DNA from 4 places in the Streptomyces sp. NPDC014995 genome. Region 2 is predicted to be linked to each of the others. Evidence: riboswitches for the same ligand, from Rfam matches in the RefSeq annotation. Region 2 holds a riboswitch; each other region holds the start of a gene.
The links. Region 2 has a riboswitch for cyclic di-AMP ahead of ACF1A1_RS10045 (NlpC/P60 family protein). Riboswitches for the same ligand answer to the same signal wherever they lie in the genome.
Positions count from the first base shown of each region.

Region 1 (7,452 bases), on a different contig from region 2:
ACGACGTCGGGCTGGCCGCAGGGGCAGCGGTGCGCGATCGCGCGCAGACCGCGCGGCGGGCGCCCGAGCTGCTGCTTGAAGGCCTCGACGTCCGCGTCGGTGGGCTCGGTGCGCGGGGTGGGCGGCGGGGGCGTTTCCATGACTGTCTTCAGGCTGTCTTTCTGTCTGTCCGTCTGTCCGTCACTGGTCGGAGGCGTCGGACTTGTCGACCCCGTCCCAGACGTTCGAGTACCAGGGGCGGTCGGCGGCCCCCAGGTCGGCGCGGGTCTGCTTCGCCGCGGCCGGGTCGATGACGATGTAGCCCGTCTCCCCCGGCATCACGTAGTGCAGCCGCAGCCGGATCTGCTGCTCGGCGTACGCGTCGTCCTGCCAGCGTGCCTTGAGGTCGCGCAGTTCTTCCACCCGCTCCCTGGCCTGCTCCTTCTCGCGCTCCAGATCGGCGATCTCGGCGCGCTGGGAGACGTACTGCCGCATGGGGTAGGCCAGGGCCACGACCAGCGAGCACAGGACCAGCGCGAGCAGGGCCGCGCGGCCGGTGAGGCGGGAGCGGCGGGCCTGGCGCCGGGTCTGGGAGCGGTAGACACGGGCCGCCGTCTGCTCGCCCAGCAACCGGATCCTCGTCGCGGTGGAGAAACGGTCCCGGTCCTTCACGGCCATCTGTCCCCGCCTCCCGTCTCACACGTGCGTACGTCCCCGGACACGGTACGGGACCGAGTACGGGGACGTACGTACGACTGGCTGACGATGAGCCCGGTGAGGGTCGGCCCCCGCCCTCGGAGCAGGGGCCGGCCCGTGCCGCGCCTACTGATTCGCGGAGCGGAACCGCGGGAACGCGCTGCGGCCGGCGTACACCGCGGCGTCGTCGAGGATCTCCTCGATGCGCAGCAGCTGGTTGTACTTGGCGACGCGCTCGGAGCGGGCCGGGGCGCCGGTCTTGATCTGGCCGCAGTTGGTGGCGACGGCGAGGTCGGCGATGGTGACGTCCTCGGTCTCGCCGGAGCGGTGGGACATCATGCACTTGAAGCCGTTGCGCTGGGCCAGCTCGACGGCGTCGAGGGTCTCGGTGAGCGAACCGATCTGGTTCACCTTCACCAGCAGCGCGTTGGCGGCGCCCTCCTCGATACCGCGGGCCAGACGCTCGGGGTTGGTGACGAACAGGTCGTCACCGACGAGCTGGACCTTGTCACCGAGCTTGGCGGTGATGGTCTTCCAGCCCTCCCAGTCGTCCTCGAACAGCGGGTCCTCGATGGAGACGAGCGGGTACGCCTCGACGAGCTCGGCGTAGTACTCGGTCATCTCGGCGGCGGAGCGCTCCTTGCCCTCGAAGGTGTAGGAGCCGTCCTTGTAGAACTCGGACGCGGCGACGTCGAGCGCGAGGGCGATCTGCTCGCCGGGGGTGTAGCCGGCCTCCCTGATGGCCTCGAGGATGAGGTCGAGGGCCTCGCGGTTGGAGCCGAGGTTCGGGGCGAAGCCGCCCTCGTCGCCGAGGCCGGTGGACAGGCCCTTGCTCTTCAGGACCTTCTTCAGGGTGTGGTAGACCTCGGTGCCCCAGCGCAGGGCCTCGGAGAAGGACTCCGCGCCGATCGGGGCGATCATGAACTCCTGGATGTCCACGTTGGAGTCGGCGTGCGAGCCGCCGTTCAGGATGTTCATCATCGGCACCGGCAGCAGGTGCGCGTTCGGGCCGCCCAGGTAGCGGAAGAGCGGGAGGTCGCTGGCCTCGGAGGCGGCGTGGGCGACGGCGAGGGAGACGCCGAGGATGGCGTTGGCGCCGAGGGAGCCCTTGTTGTCGGTGGCGTCCAGGTCGAACATGGCCTGGTCGATCAGGCGCTGCTCGGTGGCGTCGTAGCCGACCAGCTCCGGGCCGATCTGCTCGATGACGGCGAGGACGGCCTTCTCGACACCCTTGCCCTGGTAGCGGTTCGGGTCACCGTCGCGGAGCTCGATGGCCTCGAAGGCGCCGGTGGAGGCGCCGGACGGGACGGCGGCACGACCCGTGCTGCCGTCGTCGAGGCCGACCTCGACCTCGACCGTGGGGTTGCCTCGGGAGTCCAGGATTTCCCGGGCTACGACGACGTCGATGGACGGCACGAGCATCTCCTTCTTGGGATGTGACGCTGGTAGTGCGGAGCACGCGGACCGTGATGGAGCCCGCTGAGCCCAGCGACTAGAGCCTAACCGTCCCGGGGCCGTCGGCAGCCGACCGACCGTCCCGTGGACAGACTGACGGTACACATTGTTCCCGGTCGGAACAAAGAGGGCGGGGGAATCCCGGGAACAAGGAGCGAACCGCGGACCACGCCCGGGATGGAAAAACCCCGCCCCGGTGCGTACGGGGGAAGACGCACCGGGGCGGGGAGCCCGTGGGGACGGGGGGGACCCTCACGAGGTCTTCAGCGTGCGGACCTCGTCCGTGAGGGGCCTGCGGCCTTACTGGCAGCCGGATGTCACTTGAGGTGCAGCTGCTGGCCCGGGTAGATGAGGTCGGCGTCCTCGACGATGTCCTTGTTCAGCTGGAACAGCTTCTCCCAGCCGCCCTCGACGTTCTGCTTCTCGGCGATGATGCTGAGGGTGTCACCCTGGACGACCTTGTACTCGCCGTCGCCCTTCTCGACCTTCTTGCCGGTCGGGGTGGTGACCGTCTTCTGGCTCGCGGCCGGACGCTCGGCGGAGCGGGAGGCGCTCTGCTGCTCGGTGGAGCGGGTGCTCTCCGAGGAGCCGCTGGAGGAACCGCCGGAGGAGGACGAGGAGGAGCCGCCGTTGTACGTGGCGTTGGAGAGGCCGACGCCGCAGACCGGCCAGGCGCCCTTGCCCTGACCCGCGAGCACCTTCTCGGCGATCTCGATCTGCTGCGCCTTGCTGGCCTGGTCGGCGGTGGAGGCGTACTGCGTGCCGCCGTACGCGGCCCAGGTGGAGGCGGAGAACTGCAGACCGCCGTAGTAACCGTTGCCGGTGTTGATGGACCAGTTGCCGCCGGACTCGCACTGGGCGACGGCGTCCCACTCGGAGGCCGTGGCGGCGGAGGCGGTGCCGGCCGCCATCAGCGGGGCGGCCACGGCGGCGGTGGTGACACCCGCGATGGCGAGGGCGCGAGTGGCCTTGGACGGACGACGGTGCTTGCCCTTGACGGAAAACAGCATGGATCGATCCCCTCACCGACGCCTGCGAGGTGAGCTGTCGGGTTCGGGCCGGTTGAGTTGCCCGGCCACTCCTCCACGGGAGGCGTGGCTTCACCCCTAGCCGCCGCCGTCAACTGCCCGGTGCGGCACTTACCTTGGGTCCCCCGCTCCTGCCTGCGGCGCTTGACGCGACGACTGTTCCCGGGCGGCCACTGGCAGGATTCGGCGTTGCGGCAGCCGGGGCTCGGGTTGCCGAGCGGTCACGACCGTAGACACGCGATCGCCGGAATTTCAAAGACGATCAGGGCTTCTGAGACTCATCCCACACTTTCACCAAACCGGACATTCAGTGCGAAGTGCGACGTGAACTCCCGCCGTTTTCTCGGCTTTTCCGCCCTATTGGACCCCTGTGGCAAGGGTCTGACCGGGGACGATGTTGCCCGGGTCGGCACCGATGAGGTCCTTGTTCTCGGCGTAGAGCGCGCGCCATCCGCCGTCGAGGTCAAGGGAGTCGGCGATGGACGTGAGCGAGTCGCCCGCCCGGACCGTGTAGGCGCCGGCCGTGCCGCTGAGGGTGCCGGCGGCGTGACGGCCGGACGAGGCGGCCGACGTGCCGTCGGTCGCACTTTCGTCGGCGGTGCCGCCCCGGTGGCGGCCGGAGCCGGTGGAACCGGTGTCGGCGGAACCGCTGTCCGTCGACCCGGAGTCGACCGCTCCGGTGTCGACGAGGCTCCAAGAACCCGCACTCTGACCCGACTTGTCCGAGTCGTCCGCCTCGGGCGCCGCCGCGGCCGAGCCGCCCCCCGCCTGCACGCCGCTCGCACCGGAGCCGGTGGACGTATCGGACGTGGAGGAGTTGTCCGGCGTAGAGGAGGAAGAGGACGAAGGGGGCGAGGAGGGCGTATTCGCGGAGTCCGCGGAGGATTCGGCGGACGGGTCGGCGGAGGCGTCCCCGGAACCCTCGGAGGAACCGGAGGAGTTCGAGGAGCCGGACGACCCCTTGGACAGATCCGACAAGCCGGACGTTATGGAGGAGTCGGACGAGTCCTCCGCCACGCCGGTGTCGACGTCCACCGAAGCCGAGTCCTCACTCAGCCCCGACGTCAGCCCGCAGGTGCCCCAGGCGCCGACACCCTGGTCGGCGAGGAGCTTCTGGGCGACGGAGATCTGCTGGTTGCGGCTGGCCAGGTCGGGCCGCGAGGCGTAGTCGAGTCCGCCGTACGCCTCCCAGTCCTCCTGGGTCAGGGCCAGGCCGCCGTACTCGCCGTTGCCCTCGTCGGCGCTCCAGGAGCCACCGGTCTCGCACTCCGCCACCCTGTCCCACACGGTGCCGTCGGCGGCGCTCGCACCGGTGGCGCCGAGCAGCGGGATGGCGATGGCGGAGCCGGTCACGCCGGCCGCGACGAGGAGGGCCGGGGCCTGGCGGGGGCGACGGTGACGACCGTTCCCGGAGAGCATGCGGGGGGCCTTTCTCGAGACAGCAGTGACCCGCGCGGCGGGTGATGCCGGGGCGCCGCGCTGACGAGTGAACGTATAGGCAGACGATCACTTGTCACAAGTTAATGCCGCACAGATCACGTGAAGATCACAGAGTTGAGGAATGGTCACCTTTGCTCCGCGGGACCGGCACATAACGGTCGGTCAGCGGGCGGGTGCGGGGGGTGCGGACGATCCGGGGGCGGGACGGGGGGTGAACTCCACGGGCAGTGTGCGCAGTCCGCGCATGATGAGGCCGCCGCGCCACCTCAACTCGGCCGGATCGACGGCGAGCCGGAGGTCGGGCAGGCGGGTGAGGAGGGTGGCGAGCGCCGTCTGGCCCTCCAGACGGGCGAGCGGGGCGCCCAGGCAGTAGTGGATGCCGTGGCCGTAGCCGAGGTGCTGGTTGTCGCGGCGGGAGAGGTCGAGCGTGTCCGGGTCGGTGAAACGCGCCGGATCGCGGTCGGCGGCCGCGAGCACGACGAGGACGGGGTCGCCGGCGGCGATGTCCTGGCCGCCGATGGTCAGGGGGCGGGTGGCGAAGCGCCAGGTGGCGAGTTCCACGGGGCCGTCGTAGCGCAGGAGTTCCTCGACGCCGGTTTCGAGGAGGGCGCGGTCGCCGGTGGCCAGGGAGTCCTGGAGCCGGTGGCGCTGGTCGGGGTGGGTGAGAAGGGCGTAGGTGCCGTTGCCGATGAGGTTGACGGTGGTCTCGAAGCCGGCGAACAGGAGGATGAAGGCCATGGCCGCGGCCTCGTTCTCGGTGAGGTGCTCACCGTGGTCGGAGGCACGGATGAGACCGGAGATGAGGTCCTCGCCGGGGACGGGCTCGGCGGGGAGGGCCTGGCGCTTGCGGTGGATGAGCTCGGACAGGTAGCCGCGCATCTTCTTCACCGACCGCGCGACACCGCCGCGCGGGCCTCCGCCGTGCCGGATCATCATCCCGGCCCAGTCGCGGAAGTCGTCCTGGTCCTCCCGGGGCACGCCCAGCAGGTCGCAGATGGCGTAGATGGGGAGGGGGAAGGCGAAGTCGTGGATGAGGTCGGCGGTGCCGCGCGGGGCGAACCGGTCGATCAGACTGTCGGTCAGCTCCTGGACGCGGGGGGCGAACTCGGCGACGCGGCGGGGGGTGAACGCCTTGCTGACGAGGCGGCGCAGGCGGGTGTGGTCCGGCGGGTCGATGTTCAGCAGATGCGTCATCAGCTCGGCCTTGCGCTCACCGGGGATACCGGTCTTGCCCTTCGCGTGCGCGGGCTCGTCGTGGTGCGCGGGGTTCTTGGACAGCCGCTGGTCGGCGAGGGCCTGCTTGGCGTCCGCGTACCGGGTGACCAGCCAGGCCTCCACACCGCTGGGGAGCTTCGTGCGGTGCACGGGGGCGTGCTCGCGGAGCCAGGCGTAGGCGGGGTAGGGGTCGGTGGCGAACTCCCAGGTGAAGAGGGCGGGCGCCGGTGGGGTGTCGGTCGGGGGGTGGGGCTGGTCGGTCACTCCTTGACGGTAGCGGGGATTTCGGCGAGGGCCTCGCGGAGGGCCGCGAGCCGGGTGGCGGCCGGCTCCGAGCCGGCTTCGGCGGCTCTGGCCAGCCAGTGTTCGGCCCGGGCGAGGAGGAGGGGGCCGAGGGCCTCTGCCGCCATGCGGTTACCGGCCTGGGCCGCGGTCTCGTAGTGGGAGACGGCGTCGGCCGTCTCTCCCTGCTGAACCAGGTACTCGGCGAACACGTGAGCGCCCCAGGACGGGTTCAGGTCGGCCAGCCTCCGGTACCAGAACCTGGCGTCGGTGTCGTCCCCGGCCAGGGCGGCGAGTCTGGCGAGGGCGTGCGCGGAGTACTCGCTGCCCACCTCTCCCCCTGTGCGCAGGGCCTCGCGGCCCGCCTGCACCACCGTGCCGAAGTCGCCCCGGCTGTGCTGCCGCGCCAGTTTGGCCGCGAACAGCCACTCGTCGGCCCGCACCGGTGGCATGTCCGGCGATCGGAGGGCGTCTGCCACCAGGGGCCCGCTCGCCCGCCAGGTGCCGACCTCCGCGCCGGGGACGAGAAGGCCGACGACGCCGAGCCGGGGCCTGGCTGCCCAGGCCAGGTCCTCCGCCACCACGGGTCCGCCCGTCAGGGCCTCCAACGCCGACAACCGCAGGGCCGCCGTGACCCCGCAGCGGGCCATGCCGACGGCCGCGTGCACCAGTTGGTGCCCGCTCGGCCGCGCGGTCGGCCGGCCCGCCCGCCGCCACTCCTCCCACAACTCCGGTCCCACCGCGAGGAACTGGGCGACGCCCAGGGAGCCGCGATGCCGCCGCGCGTCCACGAGCCGCGGATCCTCGGCCTCGGCGAGACGGGCCAGTTCGGTCCCGCTCCAGCGACAGGTCAGCTCCACCCTGGCCGCCCCGCTCAGCACGCGGGCCGCCGGCCCGTCCCCGAAGCGGTGGGTGTCGTACGCCTCGTCGCGCATGGTGGCCAGGACGAGGACGCCCTCGTGGACGCACTCCGCCAGCAGGCCGGCTGTCAGGCCCTGCTCGCCGAGGTGCCCTTCGAGGTCGTCGAGCCAGACGACGTGGTGTCCGGAGCGGTCGCGGCCGCGCAGGGCGGTGGGCAGGCCGCGCAGGTCGGCGCCCGGCTGGGCGTTGTGGACGCGGGTTCGGACCCTGCCGCCCACCCGTCGCAACGCGGCCCAGGCCGTGCGCGACTTGCCCGACAACGGCTCACCCGTGACCACGACCAGTCCGCCGGCGCGCAGCCGGTCCGCGACGATCCGGTCGAGTTCGGCGTCGGCGTCGCGGCGCACGTACGGCGGCAGGGTGGGCTCGTCGCCGAAGCGGCGGACGGGGCGGATGCCGAGGGCGAGACGGCGGAGCGTGCGCAGGCGGGGCCAGC
Region 1 covers NZ_JBIBVX010000015.1:171,703-179,154, reverse strand. The annotation lists gene ACF1A1_RS28785 (DUF501 domain-containing protein) at 1-140, opposite strand, end outside; gene ACF1A1_RS28780 (septum formation initiator family protein) at 181-657, opposite strand; gene eno (phosphopyruvate hydratase) at 802-2,091, opposite strand; gene ACF1A1_RS28770 (transglycosylase family protein) at 2,448-3,140, opposite strand; cyclic di-AMP (ydaO/yuaA leader) riboswitch at 3,145-3,311, opposite strand; gene ACF1A1_RS28765 (transglycosylase family protein) at 3,516-4,577, opposite strand; gene ACF1A1_RS28760 (cytochrome P450) at 4,761-6,077, opposite strand; gene ACF1A1_RS28755 (sel1 repeat family protein) at 6,074-7,452, opposite strand, start outside.
Region 1: another riboswitch for cyclic di-AMP. It lies ahead of ACF1A1_RS28770 (transglycosylase family protein); the one in region 2 lies ahead of ACF1A1_RS10045 (NlpC/P60 family protein).

Region 2 (7,452 bases):
CTCCGGCAACTCGACCGGTCCGCACCTGCACTTCGAGGTCCGGCCGGGCGGGGGCTCCTCGATCGACCCGCTGTCGTGGCTGCGCAGCCACGGCCTCGACCCGACGTAGAGCAAGCCGCGGCCGGTCCGCCGTGCGAGCCCCCGCTGTTCAGCGGGGGCTTTCTTCGTGAGCGGCCCGGGACCGGGGTGTTACAGCTTCTCCACCGGCGCGTACCGCAGCAGCAGCCGCTTCGGCTTGGTGTCGCCGAAGTCGATCGTCGCCTCCGCGTTGGCGCCCGTGCCCTTCACCCCGACGACCGTGCCGAGCCCGAACTGGTCGTGCGTGACGCGGTCCCCGACGGCCAGCGAGACCACCGACTGCTCCGCGGTCCGCCGGGTGGCGAAACCGGACGCGCCGGCCGCCGAGGACCGCGAGCGGGACGAGGACAGCGAGGCCGCCACCGCGGACGCCGGACCGGAGGACACGGGCGAGGTGGCTCCCGTCCGCTTCCAGTCGACATGCGTGGCCGGGATCTCCTCCAGGAACCGGGAGGGCGGGTTGTACGACGGCTGTCCCCACGCGCTGCGCATCGCGGACCGGGTCAGGTAGAGCCGCTCCCGCGCGCGCGTGATGCCGACGTAAGCCAGGCGGCGCTCCTCCTCCAGCTCCTTGGTCTGACCGAGGGCACGCATGTGCGGGAAGACGCCGTCCTCCATGCCGGTCAGGAACACCACCGGGAATTCGAGGCCCTTGGCGGTGTGCAGGGTCATCAGGGTGATGACGCCGGAGCCGTCCTCGTCCTCGTCGGGGATCTGGTCGGAGTCGGCGACCAGGGCGACCTGCTCCAGGAACTCGGCCAGACTCACCGACTCCTCCCCGCGCTCCTGCTCGAACTCCAGGGCGACGGCGGCGAGTTCCTGGAGGTTCTCGATCCGGGTCTCGTCCTGCGGGTCGGTCGAGGCCTGCAACTCGGCCAGGTAACCGGTCCGTTCGAGGACGGCCTCCAGGACCGTCGCCGGGCCGGCGCCCGACTCGACGATCGTGCGCAGCTCCTCCATCAGCACGTTGAACCGCTTCACGGCGTTCGTCGACCGCGCCGCCATGCCGTACGCCTCGTCGACGCGGCGCAGTGCCTGCGGGAAGCTGATCCTCTCTCGCTGGGCGAGGGCGTCGATCATGGCCTCGGCGCGCTCGCCGATGCCGCGCTTGGGGACGTTGAGGATGCGGCGCAGCGGCACCGAGTCCTCGGGGTTGGCCAGGACCCGCAGGTAGGCCAGGACGTCCCGGACCTCCTTGCGCTCGTAGAAGCGGACGCCGCCGACGACCTTGTAGGGCAGGCCGACGCGGATGAAGATCTCTTCGAAGACACGGGACTGGGCGTTGGTGCGGTAGAAGACGGCGACGTCGCCGGCCTTCGCCTCGCCCGCGTCCGTCAGGCGGTCTATCTCGTCCGCGACGAACTGCGCCTCGTCGTGCTCGGTGTCGGCGACGTAGCCGGTGATGCGCGCGCCCGCGCCCGCGTTGGTCCACAGGTTCTTGGGGCGGCGGGACTCGTTGCGCTCGATGACCGCGTTGGCGGCGGAGAGGATCGTCTGCGTGGAGCGGTAGTTCTGCTCCAGCAGGATCGTCGTCGCGTCCGGGTAGTCCTCCTCGAACTGGAGGATGTTGCGGATCGTCGCCCCCCGGAAGGCGTAGATCGACTGGTCGGCGTCGCCCACGACGCACAGCTCCGCCGGCGGGAGGTCGTCCTCGCCGGGCGGGACGTCGACGGGGTGCTCGGAGGTGCCGACGAGCTCGCGGACGAGGGCGTACTGGGCGTGGTTGGTGTCCTGGTACTCGTCGACCAGCACGTGCCGGAAGCGGCGGCGGTAGTGCTCGGCGACGTCCGGGAACGCGCGGAGCAGGTTGACCGTCGTCATGATCAGGTCGTCGAAGTCCAGGGCGTTCGCCTCGCGCAGCCGCGACTGGTAGAGGGCGTATGCCTGGGCGAGGGTCTTCTCGAAGCCGTCGGCGGCCTGGGCGGCGAAGTCCTCCTCGTCGATCAGCTCGTTCTTCAGGTTGCTGATCTTGGCGCTGAAGGACTTCGGCGGGAAGCGCTTGGGGTCGAGGTCCAGGTCGCGGCAGACCAGGGCCATCAGACGCTTGGAGTCGGCGGCGTCGTAGATCGAGAACGACGACGTGAAGCCGAGCCTCTTGCTCTCGCGGCGCAGGATGCGCACGCACGCGCTGTGGAAGGTCATCACCCACATCGCGTTCGCGCGCGGGCCGACGAGCTGCTCGACGCGCTCCTTCATCTCACCGGCGGCCTTGTTGGTGAAGGTGATCGCGAGGATCTGGCCCGGGTGGACGTGGCGCTCGGCGAGCAGGTGGGCGATGCGGTGGGTGAGCACGCGCGTCTTGCCGGAGCCGGCACCGGCGACGATGAGCAGCGGGGTGCCGGAGTGGACGACGGCGGCGCGCTGGTTGTCGTTGAGCCCCTCCAGGAGCGCCGCGGCGTCGATCGCCGGGCGTGGGGCGCCGTCGCGGTAGTAGGCGTCCCGGTCCGGGGGCACGTCGAACTTCCCGCCGAACAGATCGTCCGGAAGCGGCTCCGGAGTGTGATCGCCCTCGGGCGGTGGCGGGGGTTCCTCGTCGTGGCCGCGCGGGGCCTGGAGGTCCGCCAGGAAGCTGTCGTCAAAGAGGCTGCTCATCGCTCTCCGAGTCTAGGGTGCCCCACCGACAACCGGCCGCCGTCCCCAGAACATCCCGGTTTTCCCCCGGTTCCGGAAGCCGACGATCTTCCGGTGCCGCCCGCCCGGCACCCTCTCACCCTCCAGGACGACCTGGTCACGCTGTGCGACGAATCGGGAAACCCGGACCGAGGTCACGAAAATGTATCGGGCATATCACCCATCAACCTTCACAGGGGCCACACGAGTTGGCTACCGTGCCGGGCAGGCCGTACGACCTCCACCGGCGAACCTCGCCGGGCCGCGCGGCCTCCGCCGAGTCCGGCGTGCCCCCTCGCGGCAGCCGGAGCCGGGGACCCACCGAGACCTTGGGGTGAATCGGCCCGACTCCCCTTCCGGGGACGAGCCGTAGGGCAACCCTTCCGAAGCACCCGCCCGAACCCGACAGCTAACCCGGTAGGCGGAACACGGAAGGAGTCGCCTCCCTTGGCGTCGCAGCACCGCAAGCCGCGCCCCACGGGTACGCGCGTAGCAGGCCTACGCACGCCCGCCCTCGCCACCGCCGCCCTCACCTCGGTGGCCCTGCTCTCCCAGACGGCCGACGCCGCACCCTCCACCGACGGCAAGCCGAGCCTGGAGGAGGTCGAGAAGAAGGTCGACGACCTCTACCGCCAGGCGGAGTCGGCCACCGAGAAGTACAACGCCGCCAAGGAGAAGACGACCAAGCAGCGCCAGCGCGTCGACTCCCTCCTCGACGACGTGGCCCAGCGCACCCAGAATCTCAACGAAGCGCGGGAGCAGCTGGGTTCCTTCGCGGCCGCCCAGTACCGCACCGGTGCCTCCGCGCCCGACACGGCGACCTTCCTGCTGGCGGACACTCCGCAGGACTACTTCGACCAGAACCAGCTGATGAGCCGGCTGACCGACCGGCAGAAGGACGCGGTCGACGACTACGTCACCGAGCAGTCGGAGACGATGAAGAAGCGTCAGGAGGCCGCGCAGAGCCTCCAGACGCTCACCGAATCGCAGAACGACCTCAAGACCGCCAAGGCCACCGTCCAGAAGAAGCTGAGCACCGCACGCGCGCTGCTGTCGCAGCTGACGGCGGAGGAGAAGGCGCGGCTCGCCGCGATCGAGCGGCAGAAGCAGCAGGAGGCCGCCCGCAAGGCGGCGGAACTGGCGCAGCAGCAGGCGGCGGAGGCGGCGGCCGCGCAGCAGGAGAGCGACGCCTCGTCGAGCACGAGCGGTTCGTCGGGCACCGGTACGTCCGGCACCGGTTCGTCCTCGTCCACGGACTCGTCCTACGCCACCAAGGCCGAGAAGGCGCTCGCCTTCGCCCGCGCCCAGATCGGCAAGCCCTACGTCTGGGGCGCCACGGGCCCCGAGTCCTACGACTGCTCCGGCCTCACCCAGGCCGCCTGGAAGGCCGCCGGCGTCACCCTTCCGCGCACCACCTACGACCAGGTGAACGCGGGCACCACCGTCCCCCTCGCCGACGCCCTGCCGGGCGACCTGATCTTCTTCTACGACGACGTCACCCACGTCGGCATCTACATCGGCAACGGCATGATGATCCACGCCCCGAAGCCGGGCACGTACGTGCGCGAGGAGTCGGTGTTCTACGACGGCGAGTCGTCGATCCACAGCGTGGTGCGACCTGCCTGAGCGACGGGGCCGAGCTGTCGGGCCTGAGCGACCGGGCTGAGCTGTCGGCCTGAGCGATCGCCCCCGGCCCGGTGGGCCGGGGGCACGCGCGCGTGGAGGTGCGTTTCGCGGCGGCGTACCTCCTGCCCCTGCGCCGAGGGGTGCGGTGTTGAGGAGTCCCCGCCTGTCCTGCGCCCGCGCGTATTTCCCCGCTCCCGCGCGCGTGCCCCCGCGCAAGCCGCTCCGCGCTCCTTACCATCGGCCGCATGCCCGGCTCCTCCCCCCTGCGCTCCTGGCGGGCGCAGCGTCCGCCGGCGGCCGGGGCCGCTGTGCCGGCGACCGGCATCCTGTCGATCGGTCTGCGTCTGACCGGGTACGAGGTGCTGTCCCGGATCGCCCTCGCGCTGGCGGGCGCCGCCTGGGTGGCGCTGGCGGCGGACTTCGTCGTACGGCTGCTGTGGGAGCGCGAGGTGTGGCGGGCCGCGGCGGGTACACCGGCCGCGCTCACGGCCGTGGCGGCGACCGCCGTGCTCGGCACCCGGGTCTCCGCGCTCGGCTGGCAGTCGCTCGCCGGGGCGCTGCTGGCGCTGGCGGCGGTGCTGTGGCCGGTGCTGCTGGTGGACGTCGTACGGCACTGGGGGCGGCGTATGCCCGGGACGATGTTCCTGTGTTGCGTGGCCACACAGGGGCTGGCCGTACTGGGCACGACCCTGGCACGCGCCGTGGCGTCGGCCTGGCTCGCGCACATCGCGCTCGTGCTGTTCTGGCTCGGTCTGGTGCTCTACGGTCTCGCGCTGCCCCGCTTCGACCCGCGGCAGGTGGCCGAGGGCGCCGGGGACCTCTGGGTGGCGGGCGGCGCGCTCGCCATCTCGGCACTGGCGGGCGCGCGGCTCCTCGGGGCCGAGGGCGGCGGCCTGTACCTGTGGAACGAGGAGGACAGCGACGCCCTGCGCAAGGTGACCGTCGTGCTGCTGATCCTCGACCTGAGCTGGTACGCCGCGCTACTCCTCGCCGAGGTGCGGTGGCCGCGGCCGCGCTACGACCTGCGCCGCTGGGCGACGGTGTTCCCGATGGGGATGACGGCGGCGGCGACCCTGTCCGTCGCCGCCGCCGTCGACGTCCCGTGGCTGAAGGGCCCCGGGCAGGCGCTGCTGTGGGTCGCAGTCGCGGCCTGGCTGGCCGCCACCGTTGGGGGCGGTCCTGGCCGCCCGCGCGTCCGTCAGGTCCAGAGCACCGCGATGAAGATGTTGGCCACGGTCAGCAGGCCGACCAGGCCGAACAGCGGCTTCTCCACCTTCTCGTCGTCCCGCTTCACGTAGACGAGCCCGAGGATCACGATCAGCAGGGCGAGCTTCACGCCGATCTTGATGTTGTCGACCTGCTGGTCGTCCGCCTGGTTGAGGCCCACCAGGATCACGCCGGTGACCAGCATCGTCGCCGCGCCGTGCAGCATCGCGGGGACGAAGCGGGCCGTGCCCTGGCCCATCGCCTTCATCTGCGTGAGGAAGCCGCCGAGCAGTGCGGCGATGCCGATGATGTGCAGGCCGACGAAAAGATGGATGAGTACGTCCATGAGCCGGATGCTAATCAGCCGCTCAGGTGCCGCCGGACACCGGCCCACCCTGCCCACTCTGCGTGACGGCCACCGGCTACCCCCTCCGGCCCGTCGGGCACCGCGCGCCTGCATATATGCGCGCCATAGCACTCCGTCGCGTGAACGTGACCCGAATGCGCCGCATCGGTCAGCGCGCTGCGCGAAGCCGACACCTCCCGACCGGATCGCTGAGCACTTCCGGTCACCCGGCAGTCCACTCGCGACACTTCCGCACATTGCGTTACCGACCGGACAGGGACGGGCCTAGCGTCCTCCCCCAGGTGACCGGCTCCCCACCGCCGCCCGGGCCAGGGGCGGCAGTCGGCCACCACCGCCGAGAAGTCCGGCGGCGCCCCGCTCCCCTGTGCGGGCCGCCGCCGGACGCGTCAGCCGCACCCCGCGGCCGTACGCCCGTCCGCTCCCCCCTGGCGGCCGAGCCCCGCCCGGACCCCTGACGGCCGTACCGACGAGGCGGTCGTACGAAAGGACGTGCAGTCCCAGTGGCAGCGCACCGCAAGCCCCGACAGCGCTCGCTCGGCGGCCATACCGTCCGCACGGCGGCCACCATCGCCCTCGCCGGCGCGGCGGGCGCCGCGGCTTTCGACGGAACCGGACACGCCGAGCCGAACCCCACACCGGCGCAGGTGAAGGCCAAGGTGGACAGGCTGTACCAGGAGGCGGAGGCCGCCACCGAGAAGTACAACGGCGCGCAGGAGAAGGCGACGGCGGCCGAGCAGCGGCTGAAGGCCTTGCAAGACGAGGCCGCGCGCAAGGAGGCACGGCTCAACTCGGCGCGCGGGCGGCTGGGTTCGATAGCGGCGGCACAGTACCGCAGCGGTGGACTCGACCCGGCGATGCAGTTGGCCCTTTCCGACGATCCCGACCAGTACCTCGACGGTGCCGCCTTCGCCGAACGCGCCGGTGACCGCCAGTCCGCCACCGTCGCGCGCGTCCGCGGGCAACTGGGTGAGATCGAGCGGCTGCGCGGCGCCGCCCGCGTCGAACTGACCGCTCTGAAGACGCGTCAGGCGGAGCTGAAGCGGCACAAGAAGACGATCACCGGCAAGCTGGCGGCGGCACGACGGCTGCTGTCCCAGCTGACGGCACAGGAGCGCGCCCGGCTCCAGGGAGGCGCGAGCGGCACGACGGGCACCCGGGCCTCACGGACCTCGACGGCAGCCCGCGACAGCCTCCAGGCCCCCGGCTCCGCGACCACGGCCGCCCCCCATGCGCGTGCGGCGGCGGCCGTTTCCTACGCCTACTCCAAGCTCGGCAGTCCCTATGTGTGGGGCGCGACCGGCCCGAACGCCTTCGACTGCTCGGGCCTCGTCCTCGCCGCGTACCGCTCCGCGGGCGTCTCCCTGCCCCGCACGACCTACGCCCAGATCGACGCCGGCCGCCGTGTCTCCCGCTCCGAACTCCTCCCGGGTGACCTGGTGTTCTTCTACTCCGGCATCACCCACGTGGGCATCTACGTCGGCGACGGCAAGATGGTCCACGCCCCGAACCCGTCGGCACCGGTGCGGGTGGCTCCCCTCGACGAGATGCCCTACGCGGGGGCGACA
Region 2 covers NZ_JBIBVX010000004.1:95,028-102,479, forward strand. The annotation lists gene ACF1A1_RS10035 (M23 family metallopeptidase) at 1-109, shown strand, start outside; gene pcrA (DNA helicase PcrA) at 190-2,670, opposite strand; cyclic di-AMP (ydaO/yuaA leader) riboswitch at 2,953-3,127, shown strand; gene ACF1A1_RS10045 (NlpC/P60 family protein) at 3,136-4,314, shown strand; gene ACF1A1_RS10050 (tellurite resistance/C4-dicarboxylate transporter family protein) at 4,560-5,612, shown strand; gene ACF1A1_RS10055 (hypothetical protein) at 5,513-5,866, opposite strand; gene ACF1A1_RS10060 (NlpC/P60 family protein) at 6,388-7,452, shown strand, end outside.

Region 3 (7,452 bases), 220 kb from region 2:
GAGTGACGGCAGCGGCTACGCGGTGATGTCCTTCGCCGTGAAGCGCGCCCAGGCCGCCGACCCGAAGACGGCGACGTAGAGGGCCTGCACGCCGAGGTTCTTCTGGAGTTCCTCCCAGTAGACCGGGTCGCGCATCAGGTCGGCGAAGGACAGCCAGTAGTGGGAGAACAGGTACGGCTGGATCGCGTGCAGTTGCGGGATCTGGTCGAGGATCTGCACGGTGGTCAGCAGTCCCACGGTCGTCGCCATCGCCGCGATCCCGCTGTTGGTGAGCGTGGAGACGAACAGACCGAGTGCGGCCACGCCGAGCAGGGACGCGGCGACGACCAGGGCGATCAACAGGGCTCTGGCCAGACCGTCGGCGAAGCTGATCCGCGTCCCGGAGATCGTGGTGAGGTCGCCGAGCGGGAACAGCAGCGCGCCGACCGCCAGCGCCGAGACCGCGACGACGAGGGTGGCCAGCAGGCAGAAGGCCACCGTCGTCACGTACTTGGCGAACAGGAGGCGGGTGCGGCCGGCGGGGGCGACCAGGAGGTAGCGCAGGGTGCCGGCGTTCGCCTCGCCGGCGACCGCGTCGCCCGCGACGACGCCGACGGCCATCGGCAGGAAGAACGGGAGCGTCGCCGCCAGCGCCGTGAACACCAGGAACAGGCCGTTGTTGGTGATCTGCGCCATGAACGCCGGCCCTTCGCCGCCGCCACCGCCCGGCCCGGCCGTCGAGCCGTCGCTGGTCTCGATCTTCACGGCGATGCCGACGAGGACCGGCACGGCGGCCAGCACGCCCAGCAGGGCGAGGGTGCGCCAGCGCCGCAGAGTGATGAGGAACTCGCTGCGGAAGAGCCCGAGGGTCCACAAGGGGTTGCCCCCGCGGACGACTTCGGTGTGGGGCCCGCGTCCGACCTCGGTGTGTGCCGGTGCCGTCGTGTCAGCCCGCGACATCGAACCCCTCCCCCGTGAGTGCCACGAACGCGTCCTCCAGGGAGGCGCGTTCCACGCCGAAGCCGCGGACGCGGACGCCCGCCGTCACCAGAGCGGCGTTGAGGTCGGCCGGTTCGCGGTCCGTGGGCTCGCCCGTCACCCGGTCCTCGGTGACGACGACGTCGCCGACGCCCTGCTCCTTCAGCACCCGGGCGGCTTCCGCCGTGTCCGGGGTGGTCACGACGAGCCGGCCCCGCGCCCGGGCCGCGAGGTCGGCCACCGGGCCCTGGACGAGGAGGCGTCCGCGTGCCATCACGGCCACATGCGTGCAGACCTGCTCGATCTCGTCGAGGAGGTGGGAGGAGAGGAAGACGGTGGTGCCGTCGGCGGCCAGCTCCCGGACCAGGACACGGATTTCGCGCATGCCCTGCGGGTCGAGACCGTTGGTCGGCTCGTCGAGGACGAGCAGACGGCGGGGCTGGAGCAGCGCGGCGGCCAGACCCAGCCGCTGCTTCATGCCGAGCGAGTACGCCTTCGTCTTCTTGCCGGCGGCGGCCGTCAGACCCACCCGCTCCAGCGCCTCCGCCACGCGGTCACGCCGGGTGCGCGGGTCGGCGGTCGGGTCGGCGGCGTCGTAGCGCAGGAGGTTGTCGCGGCCGGAGAGGAAGCCGTAGAGGGCGGGGCCCTCGATGAGGGCCCCGACGTGCGGCAACACGGCGCGGGAGGCGTGCGGCATGGGCCGCCCGAGCACCCGCGCCGTGCCGGAGGTGGGCTCGATGAGGCCCATCAGCATGCGGATCGTGGTGGTCTTGCCCGAGCCGTTCGGACCGAGGAAGCCGAAGACGCTGCCCGCCGGGACGGCCAGGTCGAGGCCGTCGACGGCGAGCTGTCCGCCGCGGTAGCGCTTGGTGAGGGCGCGGGTGTGGATGACGGTGTCCCCCACACCCGGCACCGCCCCGGGCGCCTCCGCCGCGTCGTCGTCCATCGGCTCCCCCGATCGTCGGTACTCGTCAGGGTACTTACTGCCCCGAGCCGGCCGCCTTCACGAGGGCGTCCTTGGTGACGGCGCCGACGTAGACCTTGCCGTCGTCCGTGACCAGGGCGTTGATCAGACGGGTGGAGAAGACGGTGCCGGAGCCGAACTTGCCGGTGACCTTGTCGCCGAACGAGTCCAGGAAGCCGCCGAGAGCGCCCGCGTCGGGGATGTCCCCGGAGGACGGAACGCCCTCGCCGCCGGTGTCGAAGGTGGCGACGGAGGTCCAGCCCTCGCCGAGGACGTCGAGGCCGGCGAGGTCCCGGCCGAAGTCCTCCTCGGGGAGCTTGCCCGAGTGCTCGGGCGCCCCGGCCCCGTCGCCGGCGTCGCCCTCGGTGACCTTCGCGCCCTGGGGCGGGGTGAAGTCGAAGGTGGAGGCGGCCGGCTTGGCGAAGCTGACCTGGGTGAAGCCGGCGTCCACGACGGCGGCGCCGCCGCTCGCCGGGGTCAGCGTGAACTTCAGCGGCAGCCCCGTGCTCGCGTCCACGGCCACGCTGATCGCACCGACGGTCGAGCCGGACTGCTTGGGCTTGACCAGCAGCTTGTAGGCGTCGCGGCCGGCCACCCGGACGGTGCCGTCGACGGTGACGGACGTGGTGTCGTCGACGGCCTTCAGTGCTTCCTCGGTGAGCTCCTTGGGCGTGGCGGGCACGGGCGCCTCGGCGTCCTTCGACCCCTCCTCGACGGTGGAGTGGTAGACCTCGTCGGAGGCGCTGTCGTACCCCCACAGGTCCTTGCCGTTGTGGATGACGCTGTACTCGGCGGCGTTCTCCAGCAGCGAGAGCTTCTGCTTGTCCGGACCGTCGGCGGCGACGCGCAGGGTGTGCGTGCCGGAGGCGAGTTCGGTGAGCTTCGCGGACGGGTCGGCGGACGAGCCGCCGGTTTCCCCCGTGGCCTCGGAGAGCAGCCCGCTCTCCAGCCCGCCCAGGTCGGGCAGGCCCAGATCGGTGCTGATCTTCACGGTGCCGGAGAGCTGCTGTACGTCCGATGCGGCTATCTTCTCGATGAGCTGCTGTGCGCTGATCTTGGGCAGGTCGGGGTCGCCCGAGTCGGCCAGCGCCGGGACGAGCCCGATCGTCGCCGCCGCGACGCCCGCCACGGTGACCGGAACGACGTACCGCAGGGCCTTGCGCCGCCCGACGCGCGGGTCGTCGGCCTCCCCGGCGTTCGTGCTGTCGTCGGATGCGTACGGTGCCATGTGTGCCTTACCTCCGTCGTCGGCGGCGGCTGGTCATCTCGCGAAGGTCCCCACCCGAGCCGCCATTCTCACCCGAATCGGTGAGGAGTGGTGATTTCCGTGGTTTCCATCTCACCAAATCAGCCGACCACATTCGTCAGCCCGAGGACTCAACTCCACGTACGCCTGCGGTATGACACGGGGTGGGGCGGGCGGGGGTTACCCGTAGGGGGAGGGCGTCGGGGGCGGCGCGACCGGAGGGTGCTCAAGACACCCGCTCGGGCGGGCGGGTGGGCGAGGGCGGCGCCTCACCCGGCCCGGTGCACCACCGCGTCGCACAGTTCCATCAGCGCCGCCTTGGCCCCGCACTCGCGCAGCGGCGCCAACGCCGACCGCGCCTCCTTCGCGTACCGCACGGTGTCCCGCCGGGCCTGTTCCAGCGCCGGGTGGGCCCGCAGGGCCGCCAGTGCCTCGGCGTGCCGCGCGTCGTCGCTCAGGTCGGAGTCCAGCAGCTCGCAGAGCGCGATGTCCTCGGGCCGGGACAGCCGAGCCGCCTGCTCCCGCAACCGCAGCACCGGCAGCGTGGGGATGCCCTCCCGGAGGTCCGTCCCCGGCGTCTTGCCCGACTCGTGCGAGTCCGACGCGATGTCCAGCACGTCGTCCGCGAGCTGGAAGGCGACCCCGAGCCGCTCCCCGTACTGCGTCAGCACGTCCACGACCGTGTCGTCGGCGCCGGACATCATCGCCCCGAACCGGCACGACACCGCCACCAGCGACCCGGTCTTCCCGCCGAGCACGTCGAGGTAGTGCTCGACCGGGTCCCGACCGTCCGTCGGCCCCGCCGTCTCCAGGATCTGCCCGGTGACCAGCCGCTCGAACGCCTCCGCCTGCACCCGCACCGCCTCGGGCCCGAGGTCGGCGAGGATGTGCGAGGCACGGGCGAAGAGGAAGTCACCGGTGAGGACGGCGACCGAGTTGCCCCAGCGGGTGTTCGCGCTCGGCACCCCCCGCCGTACCGCCGCCTCGTCCATCACGTCGTCGTGGTACAGCGTGGCCAGGTGGGTGAGCTCCACCACCACGGCCGACGGCACCACGCCCGGCGCGTACGGATCACCGAACTGCGCCGCGAGCATCACGAGCAGCGGCCGGAACCGCTTCCCGCCCGCCCGCACCAGGTGCTGGGCGGCCTCCGTGATGAACGGAACCTCACTCTTGGTGGCCTCGAGCAAGCCTTCCTCGACAGCCGCCAATCCGGCCTGGACATCGGCTTCCAGAGCCTGGTCCCGCACGCTCAGCCCGAACGGCCCGACGACGGTCACGAGGGGTCTCCTGTCTGCTGGTGTCTACTGGCGATTACACGGTTTGTCGATAGGTCGCTGCCATCACTCGAGTCAGCGTATCCGGTCACGTTTCGATCACCGATAAGCCCCCACGTCCCCCGGTCCCCGGTCGCTCGACCGGGAGGCGCCGGGAGGTGTCCGGATCAGCCCGGGCGGCTTCGGATCACGACCGGCACCTTTCCGATCCATCGACACGGGCGGACATTCATCGACTGACCGGGAAGCGGTGATTCATGTCCCGCGCGGAGGCGGAAGGCAGACGTCGCGTCCCCGAGGGGCGCCCCCTCCGCGACGGCGCCCTCTCCACGACGGCCATGCCTTTCCCTTGCCGTCCCAAGGGTCTGCTCACACATTCCCCGGCGACCTGAGCAGGCCGGCTCGTCCGGAACCGGTGCCTCTCGGCGGCCGCGGCCCGTATGACGTGCGGCCGGGTCGAGTACGTGGCGGGCCGCCGTCACCTGGCCGGGTGACGGCACGCCGGGGGATGCGCGCCGCGGTCGCCACCGGTCCGGTCCTGCCGCCGCGCACTCCGGTGAGGGGTCCGTACGTGACCGGAATCACGCCTGCCTCCCATGCGCCCCGCCCTCACCCTCACCCTCTCCTCCCGTGCCGACCGCGGAGCCGGCCCCACCGGAAGTGGGCGACGGGCTTCACCCTCCCGGCCACACTCGGCCGGCCGCGCCGCGCCGCCCCACATCGCGTCCCATAAAAGGGACTTGAGGTTTATTGTCCGATTCACCCCTCTTGTTAAGGGTGGTGACTTGGCTCACTTCACCATCGATGCCACGACCGACGCCGGACGCTGTTATTCCGCTTTTCCGGTAAGTGAGTTGACGTTTGACGACAGCAAAGGATCAAGCACCCCATAGGCCTCCGATCAAGGTCAATAGGGGTGTTCTGTGAATCCGGTACTTGTTCCGGACATGTGCCCTCGCATACGTTCCCGGCCAGTCGGGCGGACGCCTAATCCTGCCGCCGCCCTTCGCCACCCATCGACGAACACTCGCGCACGGCAGGAGCGGGGGACCCAGGTAGGACGCCGGGCCGTACGTCATCGCACGTACGGGACCGGCTCGGGGTGAAGTCGCGTCGCCGTACCCCCACGGCGGCCGGCCGGGCACCTCCCGCCCGAACCCGACAGCTCACCCCGCAGGCGCCGGAGAGGAACTTCGCCATGCCCGCTGCCGCCCAGCCCCGCCGCGCCCGCACCCGTCTCACCCGGACCGTCGCCGTCATGTGCACCGGCGCCGCCGTGTTCGCCCTCCCGCTCCTCGGCGCGACCAGCGCCTCCGCGGCCGGCACGACGCCGGCCACCACGGTCGCCGGGTACCCCAACAACCTCGACGGCTGGATCCGCGAGTCGCTCGCGATCATGGCTGAGAAGGGCATTCCGGGCACGTACAACGGCATCTACCGCAACATCATGCGCGAGTCGTCCGGCAACCCGAACGCCATCAACCTCTGGGACTCCAACGCGGCCAAGGGCACCCCGTCCAAGGGCCTGCTCCAGGTCATCGACCCGACCTTCGCCGCGTACCACGTGGCCGGCACCTCGTACGACCCGTACGACCCGGTCGCCAACATCACCGCCGCCTGCCACTACGCGCAGCACCGGTACGGCTCGATCGACAACGTCTTCGGCCCGTACTGATCCCGGCTCCCCCACCGGTACTCAGGGGAAGAGGCGTTCGAGGACGACGGCCACGCCGTCGTCCTCGTTCGATGTCGTCACCTCGTCGGCCACCGCCTTCAGTTCGGGGTGGCCGTTGGCCATCGCGACGCCGTGCGCCGCCCAGTCGAACATCGGGATGTCGTTGGGCATGTCGCCGAAGGCGAGTGTGTCCTGCCGCCCCAGACCCAGGTGTTCGGCGGCCAGCGCCAGGCCCGTCGCCTTGGTGATGCCGCACGGCTGGAGCTCCACCGTGCCCGGCCCCGACATGGTGACGGTCGCGAGCGAGCCGACCACCGAGCGGGCCGTCGCCGCCAACTCGTCGTCGGACAGGGTGGGATGGCGCAGGAGCACCTTGCTGATCGGCGCGCACCACAGGTCGTCGCGCGAGTGGACACGCAGGGCCGGCAGGGTCGGATGCGGCATCCGGTAGCCCGGCTCGATGAGCGTCAGCCCGTCGACGCCGTCCTGGTCCACGGCCGCGTACACCTGACCGACCTCCGCCTCGATCTTGCCGAGGGCGGTCTCGGCCAGTTCCCGGTCCAGGGTGACCGACCACAGCAGGCGGTCCGCGCCGGCGTCGTACAACTGCGCGCCCTGGCCGCACACCGCCAGCCCCCTGCTGTGCAGGTTGTCCAGCAGCGGCCGCACCCGGGGCGCCGGACGGCCCGTCACCACGAGGTGGCGGGCGCCGGCGGCCGCCACCCGCGCGAGCGCGTCGAGCGACCGGTCGGAGAACGTGTCGTCGCCGCGGAGCAGCGTTCCGTCCAGGTCGGTGGCGATGAGGGAGTACGCGCAGCGCGCGGCGTGTGCGAGGGGTGCGGCCATGATCAGAGAATACGGATCCCGGCCGCCTCCAACTCACCGCCCGTTCAGTCCCAAGTGATGCCCGCGGGCTCCTTGATGGTGGCGTTGAGGCGGTTGAACAGGTTGGTGAGCGAGATGACGAGGATCAGCGCGGAGAGCTGCTTCTCGTCGAAGTGGTCGGCCACCTCGTCCCACAGCGCGTCCGGCACGCACTCGTGCGAGCGGTCCGCGAGACGGGTGACCGACTCGGTCAGCTGGAGCGCGGCGCGCTCGGCGTCGTCGTAGAACGGCGCCTCGCGCCAGGCGGAGACGGAGGCGATCCGCTCCTCGCTCACCCCCGCCTTGCGCAGGTTGTGCACATGCCCGTGGACGCAGGCGCTGCACCCGTTGATCTGGCTGGCGCGCAACCCGACGATCTCCGCCAGCTCCCGCGGCAGGCCGCCCTCGCCGATGGCCTGGAGGAGCATGCCGACGCCCTTCGCGGCGCCGGGAAGGATGTACGCGGGGT
Region 3 covers NZ_JBIBVX010000004.1:314,793-322,244, forward strand. The annotation lists gene ACF1A1_RS11100 (flavodoxin family protein) at 1-6, shown strand, start outside; gene ACF1A1_RS11105 (ABC transporter permease) at 16-939, opposite strand; gene ACF1A1_RS11110 (ATP-binding cassette domain-containing protein) at 926-1,903, opposite strand; gene ACF1A1_RS11115 (outer membrane lipoprotein carrier protein LolA) at 1,938-3,149, opposite strand; gene ACF1A1_RS11120 (polyprenyl synthetase family protein) at 3,437-4,447, opposite strand; cyclic di-AMP (ydaO/yuaA leader) riboswitch at 5,459-5,639, shown strand; gene ACF1A1_RS11125 (transglycosylase SLT domain-containing protein) at 5,643-6,119, shown strand; gene ACF1A1_RS11130 (HAD family hydrolase) at 6,141-6,965, opposite strand; gene ACF1A1_RS11135 (carboxymuconolactone decarboxylase family protein) at 7,010-7,452, opposite strand, start outside.
Region 3: another riboswitch for cyclic di-AMP. It lies ahead of ACF1A1_RS11125 (transglycosylase SLT domain-containing protein); the one in region 2 lies ahead of ACF1A1_RS10045 (NlpC/P60 family protein).

Region 4 (7,452 bases), on a different contig from region 2:
CGGCGTTCCGGGTGGGTGGAGGAGAAGGCCTGAAGTGGAGGGGCGTCAGCCCACGCCGAGTTCCGTGAGGTCCGCCAGCGGCAGCGTGTGCTGCGTCTGGAGGACCTTCGCGCGCAGGTAGCGCACGTTGTGCGGGGTGGTGAAGACGCCCGTCGGCACCCGGTCGTGGACGTCGATGCCCAGGGTGCGGAGCTGGTCGGCCTTGTCCGGGTTGTTGGACAGCAGGTCCAGGGCGGTGACCTTCAGGGCGCTCAGCATCTGGGCGGCGGCCGTGTAGTCCCGGCCGTCCTCGGGCAGGCCGAGGGCGGCGTTCGCCTCGTAGGTGTCCAGGCCCTGGTCCTGGAGGGCGTACGCGTCGAGCTTGTTGTAGAGGCCGATGCCACGGCCCTCCTGGCGGAGGTAGAGCAGGACGCCGCCGCGGTCGGCTATGCGCTCGACCGCCTCGCGCAGCTGGGGACCGCAGTCGCAGCGGGCGGAGCCGAAGACGTCCCCGGTGAGGCACTCGGAGTGCAGCCGGACCAGCGGGCGGGGGCCGGGGTCGCCGAGGACGACGGCCACGTGTTCCTGGCCGTCGACCAGGCCGTGGAAGGTGACCAGTTCGGCGTCGACCGAGTAGCCGTCGTGGAAGCGCAGCGGTACCCGGACGCGGGCTCGCGGGGTGGCGGCGGGGGTCTGGAGCATGAGGATTCTCCCGGGTCCGGTGGACAGGGCGGTTCTGCTTCAGTTTTGAAGCATTCCGACGGTCGAGACACTACCTCATGCTTGAAATTTGAAGCAATGCTGTTGTGGCGCGACTCACGAGCAGGAGGGCGACGAACGTCTGCGCCACGGGACGTCCTCGGGCGCGCCCGCACCGTCGTCCCCCTGGAGCCCCTGGGCGATGTGCGTGCAGATCTCCTCGAGCTGCCCGACCTGCTCCGGGGTGAGCCGGTCGAAGAGGGAGGCGCGGACCGTCTCGACGTGGCCGGGCGCCGCCCGTTCCAGGACCGCCATGCCCTCGTCCGTCAGGACCGCGATGCTCCCGCGCTTGTCCCAGCGGCAGTTCTCGCGCCGCACCAGTCCGTCCTTCTCCAGGCGCGTCACCGCGTACGTCAGCCTGCTGCGGGTGATCTTCAGCTTCTCCGCCAGATCGGTCATGCGCAGGCGTCGCTCGGGGACCTCGGAGAGGTTGGCCAGGATGGAGTAGTACAGGTGGGGCATGCCGGCCTCATGCTGAAGCTGCCGGTCGATCGCGTCCTCCAGGAGCAGGGAGGCGGCGACGTACGCGCGCCAGGCGCGCTGCTCCTCGGGGGTGAGCCAGCGGATCGTCATACCCCCAGTGTAGGTTTGCTTCAAACTTGAACCAAGGGCTGCGGCCGGTCCGGCCCCGTACCCTCAGCCCTCAGCCCTCAGCCCTCAGCCCAGAGCCCACAGCCCCTCGCCCGGAGAGACCGCGCCGATGCCGTACCCGTACGTCCTGCTGTCCGCAGCCGTCTCCCTCGACGGTTACCTCGACGACACCGGCCCCGACCGCCTGCTGCTCTCCAGCCCCGCCGACTTCGACCGGGTCGACGAGGTGCGGGCCTCCGTGGACGCGATCCTGGTCGGCGCCGGCACCATCCGCGCCGACAACCCCCGCCTCCTGGTCAACTCGCCCGAACGCCGGGCCGCGCGCCTGGCGGCCGGCAGGCCGGAGTACCCCCTCAAGGTCACGGTCAGCGGCTCCGGCGAGCTGGATCCGGCGGCGAAGTTCTGGCACACCGGCGGCGAGAAGGTCGTCTACACGACCGACAAGGGCGCCGAACGCGCGCGGTCACTCGGCCTCGCGGCCGACGTCGTGCCCCTCGGCCCCGGCCTCGACTGGCGGCGGCTCCTGGAACACCTCCACGACGTACGGGGCGTACGGCGGCTGATGGTCGAGGGCGGCGGAACCATCCACACCCAGCTCCTCCAGGAAGGCCTGGCGGACGAACTCCAGCTCGTCCTCGCCCCCCTCTTCGTGGGCACCCCGGACGCCCCCCGGCTCTTCGGTCCCGGGGGCTACCAGGGCGGACGGCTGCGACTCGTGGAGACGCGGCGCATCGAGGACGTCGTCCTGATGCGCTACGAGCCCACCGCGCCCGGCGCCGGCCCGCTCCCCACCGCCGCCGACCGGCACTGGCTGGCCCTCGCCTGCGAGCTGGCGGCCGCCTGCCCGCCGTCGCGGACGGCGTTCAGCGTGGGCGCGGTGGTGGTGGCCGCCGACGGGACCGAGCTGGCGCGCGGCCACTCCCGGGAGGCCGGCGACCCCGTCGTCCACGCCGAGGAGGCGGCCCTCGCCAAGATCGACCCCGGCGACCCCCGTCTGGCCACGGCCACCGTCTACACCAGCCTCGAACCCTGCACCCACCGCTCCTCACGCCCGACCCCCTGCGCCCGACTCGTCCTCGACGCGGGCGTTCCCCGGGTGGTGACGGCCTGGCGCGAGCCGGACACCTTCGTGACCGACGCCGACGGCACCGGACTGCTGACGGCCGCGGGTGTGGACGTCGTCGTCCTCCCGGAGTACGAGGAGCGGGCCAAGGCGCCCAACAGCCATCTCCTGTAGGGCCATTGGCCGAGCGGAGGTCCCTCGGGAAGCCTGCGGAGGGAAGCCCGGTAGGGAAGCCCGGCAGCGGGCCCTCAGGGAGGTCCCTCGGAGGTGCCCCGGGGGTCCAGGGGGAAGTCCCCTGGAGATCCCCCGAGGTCACCAGGGGGTCCCCGGGAGATCCCCGGGGAAGCCCCCAGAGAGGCCCCGGATCAACCCTGGTCTTTCGTGTCCCGCGGATGGCGTACACTGGTGTCATACCGACGCGGGGTGGAGCAGCTCGGTAGCTCGCTGGGCTCATAACCCAGAGGTCGCAGGTTCAAATCCTGTCCCCGCTACTGAAGGTCGAGGGCCGGAATCCTGATACAGGGTTCCGGCCCTCGGTGTGTTCACTCGCTCAATCAAGCTCACGGATCGTGATCGGATGAGCGCCCTGCGCATCACAACTGAGTCACCATCAAAAACGTTGTGACTGCTGAGATGTGGCCGGAGCGAGGTCAACTCGCCCGTTTTTCACCGCTCGTGGGGCGAAAGTCCAGGCCAGAAATGTTGTTGATCAAGAGGAACAGCTTGGAAACCCGGCCCCGCGTCTATTAACGTTCGATAACGCAGCGCGGTCGTCCCAGCCGTCACAAGAGGCGGCTCCGTGCGCACGCGCCGAATCCCGTAAGGGAACCGGGGAACCACCACCTTGGGGTGAATCACGCGTAAGCCGCCGTGGAACAACGGCCGGTATACGCGCGTAGGAGACCTTCCCGCTCCGAACCCGTCAGCTAACCCGGTAGGCGACGGAAGGAAAGGAGTACGCCCGCGTGGCGTCCAACCGGCCTGCCCCAGAAGCCCCCAGCGCGCCCAGCCAGACCTTCGGCTACGGCACCTACCGCACCGACGAGGGCCCCTGGGAGGAGTGGAACCCCACCGCGGAGTCCATTCGCCCGGTACGCGGTCGGCACCGCGTCGCCAAGCAGCGCGGCGGGCTCGCCCGCAGCTCCACCGTTCTCGGCGTCGGCGTCATAGCCGCCGTCGGCGCGGGCGGCATGGCCAGCGCCAACACCGGCAAGCCGCCGGTCTCCATCTCCATGCCGGACCTCCCCTCCGTGGGTTCCCTGATCTCGGACGACGACACCCCCGAGGAGTCCGCGCCCGCCCTCAGCACCTTCGGCACCACCGTCGCCGCGGACGACAGCAGCGAGAGCGCCTCCGACGCCGGCGAGGCGCTGCGCAGCCGGATCATGGCGCAGGCCGAGTCGCAGCAGACCCAGATCGAGGCCAAGGCCCAGGCCGCCGCCGAGGCCGCCGCGGCCAAGGCACAGGCCGATGCGGCCGCCAAGGCCAAGCAGGAGGCGGAGGCCAAGGCCGCCGCCGCGAAGAAGAAGGCCGCCGAGGAAGCCGCGAAGAAGGCCGAGGCCGAGCGCCTCGCCGAACTCGCCAAGCAGTACACGCTGCCGACCTCCTCGTACACCATCACCTCCACCTTCGGTCAGGCCGGCGCCTACTGGTCCTCCGGGTACCACACGGGCCTCGACTTCGCCGCCCCCACCGGCACCCTGATCAAGGCCGTGCACAGCGGCACCATCACGTCGGCCGGCTGGGACGGGTCGTACGGGTACAAGACCGTGCTCACCCTCGACGACGGCACCGAGGTCTGGTACGCCCACCAGTCCTCCATCAGCGTCAGCGTCGGCCAGAAGGTCGCCACCGGTGACGTCATCGGCCGCGTCGGCGCCACCGGCAACGTCACCGGCGCCCACCTCCACCTGGAGGTCCACCCGGGCGGCAGCGCCTCGGGCATCGACCCGGCGGCCTGGCTGCGGGACAAGGGGCTCAGCCTCTGAAGTCTTCCGGGGAATTTCCGGTGGTTCCCGGGGGTCGGTGAGGTCTCCCGTACACGACCCGGACGTTTCCCGGATGTTTGCGAACCCTTGGCCGGAGGCGTGGAATGCGCGCCTCCGGCCGAGGCGTTGACGAAGAGCATGACGTCTCTGCGCAAGCTCGGCTCCTCCGACCTCGAGGTCTTCCCGCTCGCCCTCGGCGGCGACGTCTTCGGCTGGACCGCCGACGAGGCGGCCTCCTTCGCCGTCCTGGACGCCTACACGGCCGCCGGCGGCAACTTCGTCGACACCGCCGACTCCTACTCGGCGTGGGCCGAGGGCAACGGCGGCGGTGAGTCCGAGACCCTGATCGGCAAGTGGGTCAAGGCCCGCGGCAACCGCGACGACGTCGTGATCGCGACGAAGGTGAGCCAGCACCCCGACTTCCAGGGGCTGACCGCCGCCAACATCAAGGCCGCCGCCGACGCCTCGCTGCGACGCCTGGACACCGACCACATCGACCTCTACTACACCCACTTCGACAAGCCCGAGGTGCCCGTCGAGGAGATCATCGGCGCGCTCGACGAGCTGGTGAAGGCGGGCAAGGTGCGGCACATCGCCGCCTCCAACATCTCCCCCGCACGCCTGCGGGCCTCCCTGGAGTTCTCCGACCGCGAGGGCCTCGCCCGGTACGTCGCCCTCCAGCCGCACTACAACCTGGTCTCGCGCGACACGTACGAAGGCGAGCTCCAGGACCTCGCCGACGCCTCCGACCTCGCCGCCGTGCCCTACTTCGCGCTCGCCTCCGGCTTCCTCACCGGCAAGTACCGGCCCGGTACGACCGTGGACAGCGCGCGGGCCGAAGGGGCCGGCAAGCACCTGGGGACCGAGCGGGGGCAGAAGGTCCTCGCCGCCCTGGACGAGATCGCCCGCGCCCACGACACCGAGGTCGCCACGGTGGCCCTGGCGTGGCTCGCGGCCCCGCCGACGGTGGCGGCGCCGATCGCCTCCGCGAGGACCGTGGAGCAGCTGCCGGCGCTGGTGGCGGTGGCCGAGCTGGAGCTGACCCGGACCGAGATCGGGCGGCTCACGCAGGCCTCGGTGTAAGGGCCCGCACTGCGGTGTCCGGTGGGGGGCGGCCCCTACGACGCAGGGCTCACGACATGCCGGTCACGGTTTCAGGCTCACGGCTTCCGGCTCAGGTTTTCCGGTTCGCGTTTTCCGGCGCACGGTTTCCGGTCTACGGCTGGTAGGGGCCGTACCCGGAATACCCGGGCTGCGCTGAGCGGGGGTGCGGGTACTGGTGCTGCGGGTGCGGCTGTGGGTGCGGCTGTGGGTGGGGCTGCTGATGGGGAAGCTGGTGCTGCGGATGCCGGGCCGGTCCCGTCGGATGCCCGTACCCCTGTCCGTGCCCGGGGACCCCGTAGACGGGCCAGGGCGGCATGACGACCTGGACCGGAGGCGCCGTCATACGGGCCGCGTGGTCCAGCGCGGGGCGGGCGATGTCCTTGCGGCGCCACAGCTCGTTCAGCAACTCCCGTTCCCGTACGACGAAGTCGGCGCCGGCCCGGCCGAGGCGTCCCCGGTGCCGTAGGAACGCGAGGGACGTCGCGTACGCCTCGTACCGCGCCACCTCTCGCGCGGCCGGCTTGCCCAGGTGCCGGCGGGCGTGGTCGCGGGCCAGCCGCCGGGCCCGCATCGAGCCGAGCGCGTACGGCTCCGCGGGGGTGAGCCAGCCCGCGGCCGCGTAGGCGGGCAGTTCCTCGCGTACGGTGCCCAGTTCCCGCTGGCGCGTCCACACCACCAGCCAGGTCAGCACCGCGAAGGCCGGCACCATGAACGCCCCGTACACCGCGAGGAAGCCCCACTCGCCGAGGGTCGCCGAGCCGTTCCACAAGGCGTGCATCGTCATCGCGAGCAGCAGACCGGACAGCGGGAGCAGGACGCGGCGTATGCGCTGCCCGTCCCCGGAGAGCGCGGCGATGCCGAAACCGATACCGGTCAGGACCGTGAACAGGGGGTGGGCGAACGGCGACATGATGACGCGCACGAAGAAGGTCGCGACGGTGACGGAGGCGATGCCGCCGTCCCCGGTGAGCTGGTCGGTGCCGAAGGCGTTGCCCAGGTAGAGGATGTTCTCGGTGAACGCGAAGCCGGTCGCGGTGATCCCGGCTATCACCACTCCGTCGACGATTCCGGTGAAGTCCCGCCTGCGGAAGAGGAAGACGAGGAGGACGGCGGCCGCCTTGGCGGACTCCTCGACGATCGGGGCGATGACCGTCGAGCCGAGGGTGTCCGCGCTGGAGGGGTCGGCGGTCGCCGTCGCTATCCATCGGGTGGCGAAGCTGTTGGCGACGATCGCTATCAGCGCCGCCGCGCACGCGCCCCAGGCGAACGCGAACATCAGGTTCCGCCAGGGGCCGGGCTCCACCCGGTCCAGCCACCGGAAGGCCGCGATGAGAAGGGGGACGGGCAGGACGGCGAGTCCCAGGCCCACCAGGAACCCGTGCGTGCCCGTCTGTTCGCGGACGAGGGCCAGGATGACCAGTCCGGAGAGCGCGAGCAGGGTGATCAGGGCGCCGTAACGCACCCACTTGTGCTGCCACCAGTGCGCGTGCCGGAGCACACCGCCCTCGGGTGTGCCGCCCGGCTGGGGCGGTTGCGGCGGGTGCGGCGGGTACGGGGGACTGATGGCCACGGCATCGACCCTAACGAGGGAGAGGACGGCGGTGGAGGCAATTCGGGGTCGGGGGCGGCAGGGACGGAGGTACGGAGGGACGGAGGGGCCGGCGGCGCGGGTGGTGGGGAGCCGCAGGGGCGTTTCGTTCAGCCGTGCTGTACGCGACGGAACAGCAGATCGTTCACCACATGACCCTTGTCCAAGCCCTGTCCCTCGAAACGGGTCAGCGGCCGGTAGTCGGGGCGGGGCGCGAAACCGCCGTCCGCCCGCGTGTTCTCGAAGTCCGGGTGCGCGGTGAGCACCTCGAGCATCTGCTCCGCGTACGGCTCCCAGTCGGTCGCGCAGTGCACCAGCGCGCCCGGCCTCAGACGCGTCGCGGCGAGGGTGAGGAACTCCGGCTGGATGAGGCGGCGCTT
Region 4 covers NZ_JBIBVX010000002.1:15,944-23,395, reverse strand. The annotation lists gene ACF1A1_RS04435 (ASCH domain-containing protein) at 1-33, shown strand, start outside; gene ribA (GTP cyclohydrolase II) at 46-681, opposite strand; gene ACF1A1_RS04425 (MarR family winged helix-turn-helix transcriptional regulator) at 796-1,311, opposite strand; gene ACF1A1_RS04420 (dihydrofolate reductase family protein) at 1,439-2,566, shown strand; tRNA gene ACF1A1_RS04415 (tRNA-Met) at 2,810-2,883, shown strand; cyclic di-AMP (ydaO/yuaA leader) riboswitch at 3,191-3,350, shown strand; gene ACF1A1_RS04410 (M23 family metallopeptidase) at 3,358-4,380, shown strand; gene ACF1A1_RS04405 (aldo/keto reductase) at 4,519-5,463, shown strand; gene ACF1A1_RS04400 (PrsW family intramembrane metalloprotease) at 5,597-7,054, opposite strand; gene trmB (tRNA (guanosine(46)-N7)-methyltransferase TrmB) at 7,183-7,452, opposite strand, start outside.
Region 4: another riboswitch for cyclic di-AMP. It lies ahead of ACF1A1_RS04410 (M23 family metallopeptidase); the one in region 2 lies ahead of ACF1A1_RS10045 (NlpC/P60 family protein).